Regions from separate parts of the Klebsiella africana genome, predicted to be linked through region 2. Evidence: predicted binding sites of a transcription regulator. Region 2 holds the regulator's gene; the other holds the start of a gene.
The links. The regulator LexA, encoded in region 2, represses DNA repair genes until DNA is damaged. The targets are predictions, from matches to a motif close to TNCTGTATGTACATACAGNA.
Positions count from the first base shown of each region.

Region 1: the regulator LexA is predicted to act here: its motif matches at 1,772-1,791, upstream of uvrB (excinuclease ABC subunit UvrB).

Region 1 covers NZ_CP084874.1:3,565,444-3,569,637, forward strand. Annotated here, with positions in the region: gene uvrB (excinuclease ABC subunit UvrB) at 1-1,696, opposite strand, end outside; partial or broken gene LGL98_RS17265 (hypothetical protein) at 2,108-2,317, shown strand; gene LGL98_RS17270 (ABC transporter ATP-binding protein) at 2,407-3,129, shown strand; gene bioD (dethiobiotin synthase) at 3,071-3,793, opposite strand; gene bioC (malonyl-ACP O-methyltransferase BioC) at 3,786-4,194, opposite strand, start outside.
Region 2 covers NZ_CP084874.1:4,893,282-4,897,475, reverse strand. Annotated here, with positions in the region: gene plsB (glycerol-3-phosphate 1-O-acyltransferase PlsB) at 1-61, opposite strand, end outside; gene LGL98_RS23530 (diacylglycerol kinase) at 190-558, shown strand; gene lexA (transcriptional repressor LexA) at 681-1,289, shown strand; gene dinF (MATE family efflux transporter DinF) at 1,360-2,676, shown strand; gene LGL98_RS23515 (CsbD family protein) at 2,912-3,121, shown strand; gene zur (zinc uptake transcriptional repressor Zur) at 3,217-3,732, opposite strand; gene LGL98_RS23505 (cupin domain-containing protein) at 3,982-4,194, shown strand, end outside.

The sequences.
Region 1 (4,194 bases), 1.3 Mb from region 2:
CAATGGCTTTAGCCATCGAGGGGGTGATCTTATCGCCGTAGAGGATGGCTTTGCCGTTGACGTTGCGCGCCGCACGGCCGATGGTCTGGATCAGCGAGCGCTCGGAGCGCAGGAAGCCCTCTTTGTCCGCATCCAGGATCGCCACCAGCGATACCTCCGGCATATCGAGCCCCTCACGCAGCAGGTTGATCCCCACCAGCACGTCAAACTCGCCAAGGCGCAGGTCGCGGATAATCTCCATACGTTCGACGGTGTCGATATCCGAGTGCAGATAGCGCACGCGCTCGCCGTGCTCCTCAAGGTACTCGGTTAAGTCTTCCGCCATCCGCTTGGTAAGAGTAGTGACCAGCACACGCTCGTTGATGGCCGTGCGCAGGCGGATCTCCGACAGCAGATCGTCGACCTGGGTCGCCACCGGCCGCACTTCGATCAGCGGGTCAAGCAGACCGGTCGGCCGCACCACCTGATCCACTACCTCGCCGCCGGATTTATCCAGCTCGTAGGCGCCGGGTGTCGCCGACACGTAGATGGTTTGCGGCGCCAGCGCTTCGAATTCTTCAAACTTCATCGGCCGGTTATCCAGCGCCGACGGCAGGCGGAAGCCGTACTCCACCAGCGTCTCTTTACGCGCCCGGTCGCCGCGGTACATGCCGCCGATCTGCGGCACCGTGACGTGGGATTCGTCGATCACCAGCAGGCCGTCCGCCGGAAGATAGTCAAACAGGGTGGGCGGCGGCTCGCCAGGCCCGCGCCCGGAGAGGTAGCGCGAGTAGTTTTCAATACCCGAGCAGTAGCCCAGCTCGTTCATCATTTCGAGGTCAAACTGGGTGCGCTGGGTTAAGCGCTGCTCTTCCAGCAGCTTGTTATTTGCCAGCAGCACCTTGCGCCGCTCCGCCAGCTCCAGCTTGATCTCTTCCATCGCCTGGACGATGCGCTCCCGCGGCGTCACGTAGTGCGTCTTGGGATAAATAGTGTAGCGCGGCACCGTGGATTCCACGTGGCCGGTAAGCGGATCAAACAGCGACAGGCGCTCGACCTCTTCGTCAAACAGCTCAATGCGCAGGGCGATATCGTCGGATTCCGCCGGGAAGACGTCGATCACCTCACCGCGCACCCGGAAGGTGCCGCGCTGGAAGGCCTGATCGTTGCGGGTATACTGCAGCTCGGCCAGGCGGCGCAGGATAGCGCGCTGGTCGATAAGCATCCCCACCGTCAGGTGCAGCATCATCTTTAGATACAGGTCCGGGTCGCCGAGGCCGTAGATCGCCGAGACCGAGGCCACCACCACCACATCGCGCCGCTCAAGCAGCGCTTTGGTCGCCGACAAACGCATCTGCTCGATATGTTCGTTTACCGAGGCGTCCTTCTCAATAAAAGTATCTGAGCTGGGGACGTAGGCTTCCGGCTGGTAGTAATCGTAATAGGAGACGAAATACTCGACGGCATTCTCGGGGAAAAACTCTTTCATCTCGCCGTAGAGCTGGGCCGCCAGGGTTTTGTTTGGCGCCAGCACCATCGTCGGCCGCTGCAGATCGGCAATGACGTTGGCGATGGTGAAGGTTTTCCCTGAACCGGTGACCCCCAGCAGCGTCTGATGCGCAAGTCCATCCTCCAGCCCCTCTTCCAGGCGACGGATGGCTTCCGGTTGGTCTCCGGAGGGACGAAAGGCAGAATGCAGTACAAACGATTTACTCATCGATCAGAACCTGAAGAAAGATTTAGCGGCCGGTGTTTAATTCTACCCTTCGGGCCGTTTTTTGCCAACCAAATATACTGGATATTTAACCAGTACGCATTTATGATAGCGCCAGAAGGCGGCCTTTTTAGCCAGCAAGTGGGGTACAAAACGCCCGCCGGGCGAAATAATCGTCCAACTGTCAGGGTTATCCCCAGAAATTTTACCCTTTTAACATTTGTCAAGCGGACGGGTGAAAGTTTTATGGCAGTAGATGACGCTTTTCTTACACCCATTGATTTTATTTAACTAACTGATATTTAATAAATTTAAAGAAAAGACGTCTTTCGCGCCAATTCAGCCGCAGGCCGCGTACGCTCTAGCTTACCGCAGGTTTTCTAACTCTAATACACAAGGTTATCCACAGGAATAGTGGATAACTGTCTGCAGCCCAAGACCGCCGCCGCCCGGCGCTTATCGTCTTTCGCCGTAAACCGTGCGGCGAAAAATTTTTATCGAACTATTTTTGATAACTATCCGTTTAAAGCCGCTCGATTTTTGCTGCTTTTTGCACCACTCTTTAGCGTCGGGCACCGGAAAAGTGCAGCCCTGGCGCTGACGGTGCCCGATGGTATCGGCGTTCCGCGCTTTTTTCCGAGCGTTCTTTTTCCTGGCAAGAGTTTTGCAGCATCTTTCTGTCGCCCTGACGCCAGGATAAGGAGAAAACGTCCATGTTGAATTTACAGGCAGTAAATCATTTTTACGGTAACCAGCACTCACTGTGGAATGTCGATCTTGAACTACGCCCGGGAGAGTGCATTGGCGTACTGGGACGCGAAGGCATGGGAAAAACCACACTGGTTAACTGCATTGCCGGCCACCTGCCGGTCACCAGCGGTCGGATGACCTGGCATGACATTGGCGCCCCGCCGCGGGATCTCACTCCCCTGTCCGCTCAGTCGCGCAGCGCCATCGGTATCGGCTATGTGCCACAGGATAAACGCATCTTTTCCCAGCTCAGCGTGGAAGAGAATCTGCACATTGCCCTCGCGGCCGGGAACCCCGGGGTAAACGCCAGCGGCGGCGAAATCTATGAGTACTTTCCCGAGCTCTATGCCCTACGCCAGCGCAAAGGCGCCTCGCTGAGCGACGACGATCAGTTCCAGTTGGCGCTGGCCAGGGCGCTGATCGTCCAGCCGCGGTTGCTGATCCTTGATGAACCCTCGCGCGGCAGAGGGCCGCGCTGCCTGCAAAAGCTGGCGGACCTGCTGCTGCGGTTAAATCGCGATATCGGCCTGACGGTGCTGCTCGCCGAGCAGCACCTGCCCTTTATCCGCCGGGTGGCGGATCGCTTCTGTGTCTTGCACCGGGGGCGTAACGTCGCCGAAGGCGATATTATGGCGCTGGATGAGCCGCTGCTGGCGCAGTGGATGACGCTGGATCCAGCGCCCTGAGGTCCAGATACTGGCCGAGATCGTCGCGCTGCGCGATATCGGCAAGCCATGGTATTTCGCCGAGGAACGGCGCGGCCAGTCGGTTTTTCAGCGTCGCCAGATATTCGGCGTGGCGCTTACCCGGCGGCTGCACGTCATTGGCGATCCACCCTGCCAGCGGCAGCCCCGCCTGGCGTACCGCCTGGGCGGTAAGCATCGCATGGTTGATACAGCCGAGCTTAACCCCCACCACCAGAATGACCGGCAGCTGTTCGGTTTGCACCCAGTCGGCAAAGGTCAGGGTGTCCGACAGCGGCGTGAACCAGCCACCGGCACCTTCCACTAGCACCCAGTCGGCGAGACTTTCCAGCTCACGCAGCCCGCTGGAGAGCCTGGCCGCGGCGATCGGCCGCCCTTCATCGGCGCTGATAATGTGCGGCGAGGTCGGCTCGGCGAAGGTGTAAGGGTTCACCTGGTCGTAGCGCAGCGCGACCCGGCTATGGCGCTGCAGGGCCAGCGCATCTTCATTACGCAGCCCATCGCCGGTAAGCTCGCTACCGGAGGCCACCGGCTTATAGCCGGCAGTGTGAAAACCCAACAGATTCGCCGCCTGCAGCAGGGCGCTGCTGGCGATGGTTTTACCGACTTCAGTATCGGTCCCGGTGACAAAAAAATGTTTAGTCACGCTCAATGACTCCTGTAAAAAGAGAATACGTCAGCGGGCAGATGCCCTGCCGCTGCGGCCAAGCCAGCTGCAGCTCGCGCAGTTTGCCGCGGCCAAGCGGGGCGGCTGTCCGCCCCTGGTGCAAATGGGTGGCGCCGATGCCCTTCAGCGAGCGCATAGCGCTCAGCGCATCGGCGAACGGCAGGCTAATCTGATGCACCTCGCCGGTCGCGCGCAGGCCGCTAAGCGCCGCGCGCACCGCCGCTTCGCTAAGGAAACGGTTGGCATGCGGCTGGTCGTCGATGGCCCGCCACGCCTGATTGAGCTCCGGCAGCGAGTCGGCGAGCAGCGTGCTAAACGCCACCCTGCCGCCGGGGCGCACCACCCGGTACAGCTCGCCAAGGGCTGCGCGCAGATCGTTG
Region 2 (4,194 bases):
TTACCAGCACCCGTAATGGTAAATTCAGTAATTTATAGTAAATTCGTTGCCAGCCGGACATAAACGATGTGAAGCCTCTGGTTAATCATGCAAATGCGCGGCAAGAATAACAGAAAGCGGGCAAAATTTCCGTTACCGCGCGGCAAACGCGTACACTCATCGACGTCATTTACATAAAAAGGTTTTGCGATGGCCAATAATACCACCGGGTTAACCCGAATCATTAAAGCGGCAGGTTACTCCTGGAAAGGATTTCGCGCGGCGTGGGTCAACGAGGCCGCGTTTCGTCAGGAGGGCGTCGCCGCCATCGTGGCCGTCGCGATCGCCTGCTGGCTGGACGTCGACGCCATCACCCGCGTATTGCTGATTGGCTCGGTCCTGCTAGTGATGATAGTCGAAATTCTCAACAGCGCGATTGAGGCGGTTGTGGATCGTATCGGCTCGGATTTTCACGAGCTTTCAGGGCGCGCCAAAGATATGGGATCGGCGGCGGTTCTGCTGGCGATTATCATCGCGCTGATCACCTGGGGGACGCTGCTGTGGAGCCATTATCATTAACGTTCTTCGCTAACCCTCGCAAAATCTAAACAATCTGCCGATTTTTGTGTGCCATGTGGTTCCAAAATCACCGTTAGCTGTATATACTCACAGCATAACTGTATATACACCCAGGGGGCGGAATGAAAGCGTTAACGACCAGGCAGCAAGAGGTGTTTGATCTCATTCGGGATCATATCAGCCAGACGGGCATGCCGCCGACGCGTGCGGAAATTGCTCAGCGCTTGGGGTTCCGTTCCCCAAACGCGGCGGAAGAACACCTGAAAGCGCTGGCGCGTAAAGGCGCGATCGAGATCGTCTCCGGTGCCTCTCGCGGTATTCGTCTGTTGACGGAAGAAGAGCACGGCCTGCCGCTGATCGGCCGCGTTGCCGCCGGTGAACCGCTGCTGGCGCAGCAGCATATTGAAGGCCACTACCAGGTCGACCCGTCGATGTTTAAACCGAATGCCGACTTCCTGCTGCGCGTTAGCGGTATGTCGATGAAAGACATTGGTATTCTGGATGGCGATCTGCTGGCGGTGCATAAAACTCAGGACGTGCGTAACGGCCAGGTGGTTGTCGCGCGTATCGATGAAGAAGTGACCGTAAAGCGTCTGAAAAAGCAGGGCAATGTCGTTGAACTGCTGCCGGAAAACAGCGAGTTTTCCCCGATCGTCGTCGATCTGCGCCAGCAGAGCTTCACCATTGAAGGTCTGGCCGTCGGCGTGATCCGTAACGGTGAGTGGCTGTAACTCCCGTCTTAACGCAGCGTCATCATGATGCATGACGCTGCGATGTTTCTCCTCTGTCTGGTCCCTCTTCATGCTGCTCAACGCCGCCGATAAAGCACTGTGGCGCCTCGCGCTACCCATGATTTTCTCCAATATCACCGTTCCGCTGCTGGGGCTGGTGGATACGGCCGTGATCGGCCACCTGGACAGCCCGGTATATCTCGGCGGTGTGGCGGTCGGAACGACGGCCACCAGTTTCCTCTTTATGCTGCTGCTGTTTCTGCGTATGAGCACCACCGGGCTCACCGCTCAGGCCTGGGGCGCCAAAGATCCGCAGCGGCTGGCGCGGGCGCTGGTGCAGCCGCTGGCCCTGGCGCTGGGCGCCGGGGTGCTGATTATCCTGCTCCGCCTGCCGCTGATTGACCTCGCTCTGCATATTGTCGGCGGCAGCGAGGCAGTTCTCGAGCAGGCGAGACGGTTTCTCGAAATCCGCTGGCTCAGCGCTCCCGCCTCGCTGGCCAACCTGGTGCTGCTCGGCTGGCTGCTGGGCGTCCAGTACGCCCGGGCGCCGGTTATTCTGCTGGTGGTGGGTAATCTGTTGAATATTGTGCTCGACCTGTGGCTGGTGATGGGCCTGCGGATGAACGTCCAGGGGGCGGCGCTGGCCACGGTCACCGCCGAGTACGCGACCCTGTTCATCGGCCTGGTGATGGCGAAGCGGGTGCTGACGCTGCGCGGTGTGTCGCTGGTCATGCTGAAAAACGCCTGGCGTGGTGATCTACGCCGTTTATTGGCGTTGAATCGCGACATCATGCTGCGCTCTCTGCTGCTGCAGCTGTGCTTTGGCGCACTGACCGTATTCGGTGCCCGTCTGGGCAGCGACATCGTGGCGGTTAACGCCGTACTGATGACCATGTTGACCTTTACCGCCTACGCGCTGGACGGCTTTGCCTACGCCGTGGAGGCTCACTCCGGCCAGGCCTACGGCGCGCGAGACGGAAGCCAGCTGCTGGAGGTGTGGCGAGCGGCCTGCCGGCAGTCCGGCATGGTGGCGCTGGCGTTTGCCCTGATTTACAGCCTGGCGGGGGAGTACATTATCGCGTTATTAACCTCATTGCCTTCCCTGCAACAGCTGGCCGATCGCTATCTGATCTGGCAGACCATCCTGCCGGTGGTCGGCGTCTGGTGTTATCTGCTGGACGGTATGTTCATCGGCGCGACGCGTGGCGCGGAGATGCGTAACAGTATGGCGATAGCCGCAGCAGGGTTTGCCGTGACGCTGCTTACGCTACCGGTGCTTGGCAATCACGGTCTGTGGCTGGCGCTGGCGGTGTTCCTCGCTCTGCGCGGCCTGTCGCTGGCGCTGATCTGGCGTCGCCACTGGCGACGCGGCACCTGGTTTAGCTAGTTATTGCCGTTCATAGCGGCTAGCCGTGAATTCCCGCGGTCGCGCGTCGCTTACCGGGGCAGCGCAGTAGCCCGGCTCAGCGTAGCGCAGGCCGGGAATATCCCCTCGGTGTTATCAATCGCTGCGATGGTTAAAAATTCCGAATAACGAATCCACCCCAGCATTCTCATCTATAGTTAATACCATGTCCGGCACAAAACGGGCTGTAAACCCACCGAATGATGAGGACGTTATCATGAATAAAGATGAAATCGGCGGTAACTGGAAACAGTTTAAAGGTAAAGCCAAGGAACAGTGGGGCAAACTTACCGATGATGACATGACCGTAATCGAAGGGAAGCGCGACCAGCTGGTCGGCAAAATTCAGGAGCGTTACGGCTACGCGAAGGATCAGGCTGAGAAAGAAGTCTCAGACTGGGAGCATAAGAACGACTATCGCTGGTAGCGTTCCTTGATCCAAAGAATGAAGCATTTGTGTTAGTGCCTGTCTGAATGGCGCAGGGACGCGCCGTTAACCCTTTTTCCCGCTGCGGCTCACGCTCAGCGGGCTTTCTTTTTGAGCTGGATGGTATGATCGTGATCGCAGTGTCCCGGGGTGCTGCAGGCTTCCACTTCCACACAACCAGCGCAGAGCCCGTGGGCTTCAATCACGTTGTGGCGCAAGGCAAACCCCATGCGGGCCGCCAGCGTATGCATGATATCTTCCACCCCTTCCGCCGCTTCTTCTTTTACCACACCGCAGCGGTCGCAGATAAACATGGCCGAGCTGTGGGTCGGCTGGTCGAACAGATGGCACAGCACATAGCTGTTGGTTGACTCTACCTTGTGAACAAAACCCTGCTCGAGTAAAAACTCCAGCGCACGATAAACCGTCGGCGGCTTCGCCTGGGGCTCTTTCTCACGCAGCAAGTCCAGCAGGTCGTAGGCGCTGATCGCCCCTTGCTGCAGACTCATCAGGCGCAACACCTCCAGACGCTGTGGGGTCAGGCGCACGCCGCGCTGCGCGCATAGCTTTTCAGCATGCGCTAACATCTCTTGCGAAGGGGTCTTATCCATGAGCATCCTCGGGTTGCGTGAATTTGAATCTGTTACTTTATCACGTTCCAAAGAAAACACCGAGAGCCGACGGGTGATACGGGTCATACTTCAGGTTGTCGACACCTGCGCCAGTCCTGGGCGCTGGCCGCCTATTCTTGTGCAGACTACGCCTTAGCCGCTCGCTAAAACCGCCATGTCCGATTTAATCACAACACGCCTGACCCTGGGTATGCTATATCTGAAATGTCTCATTTTCGGGAGAAAACGATGAAACGACCTGATTGCATTCGCCACTGGCGCGAACTGGAAGGGCCCGACGATGCCACTTATCCCGACAGCCCGGAGCGTTTTTCCATAGGCGCACCGCTGGGACGAGGTTTACGTCTCAACCGGCTGGGGATCCACCACGAGCGGCTGCCGCCCGGGCGGCGCACCTCTTATCCACACGCTGAGAGCGATGAGGAAGAGTTCATCTACGTG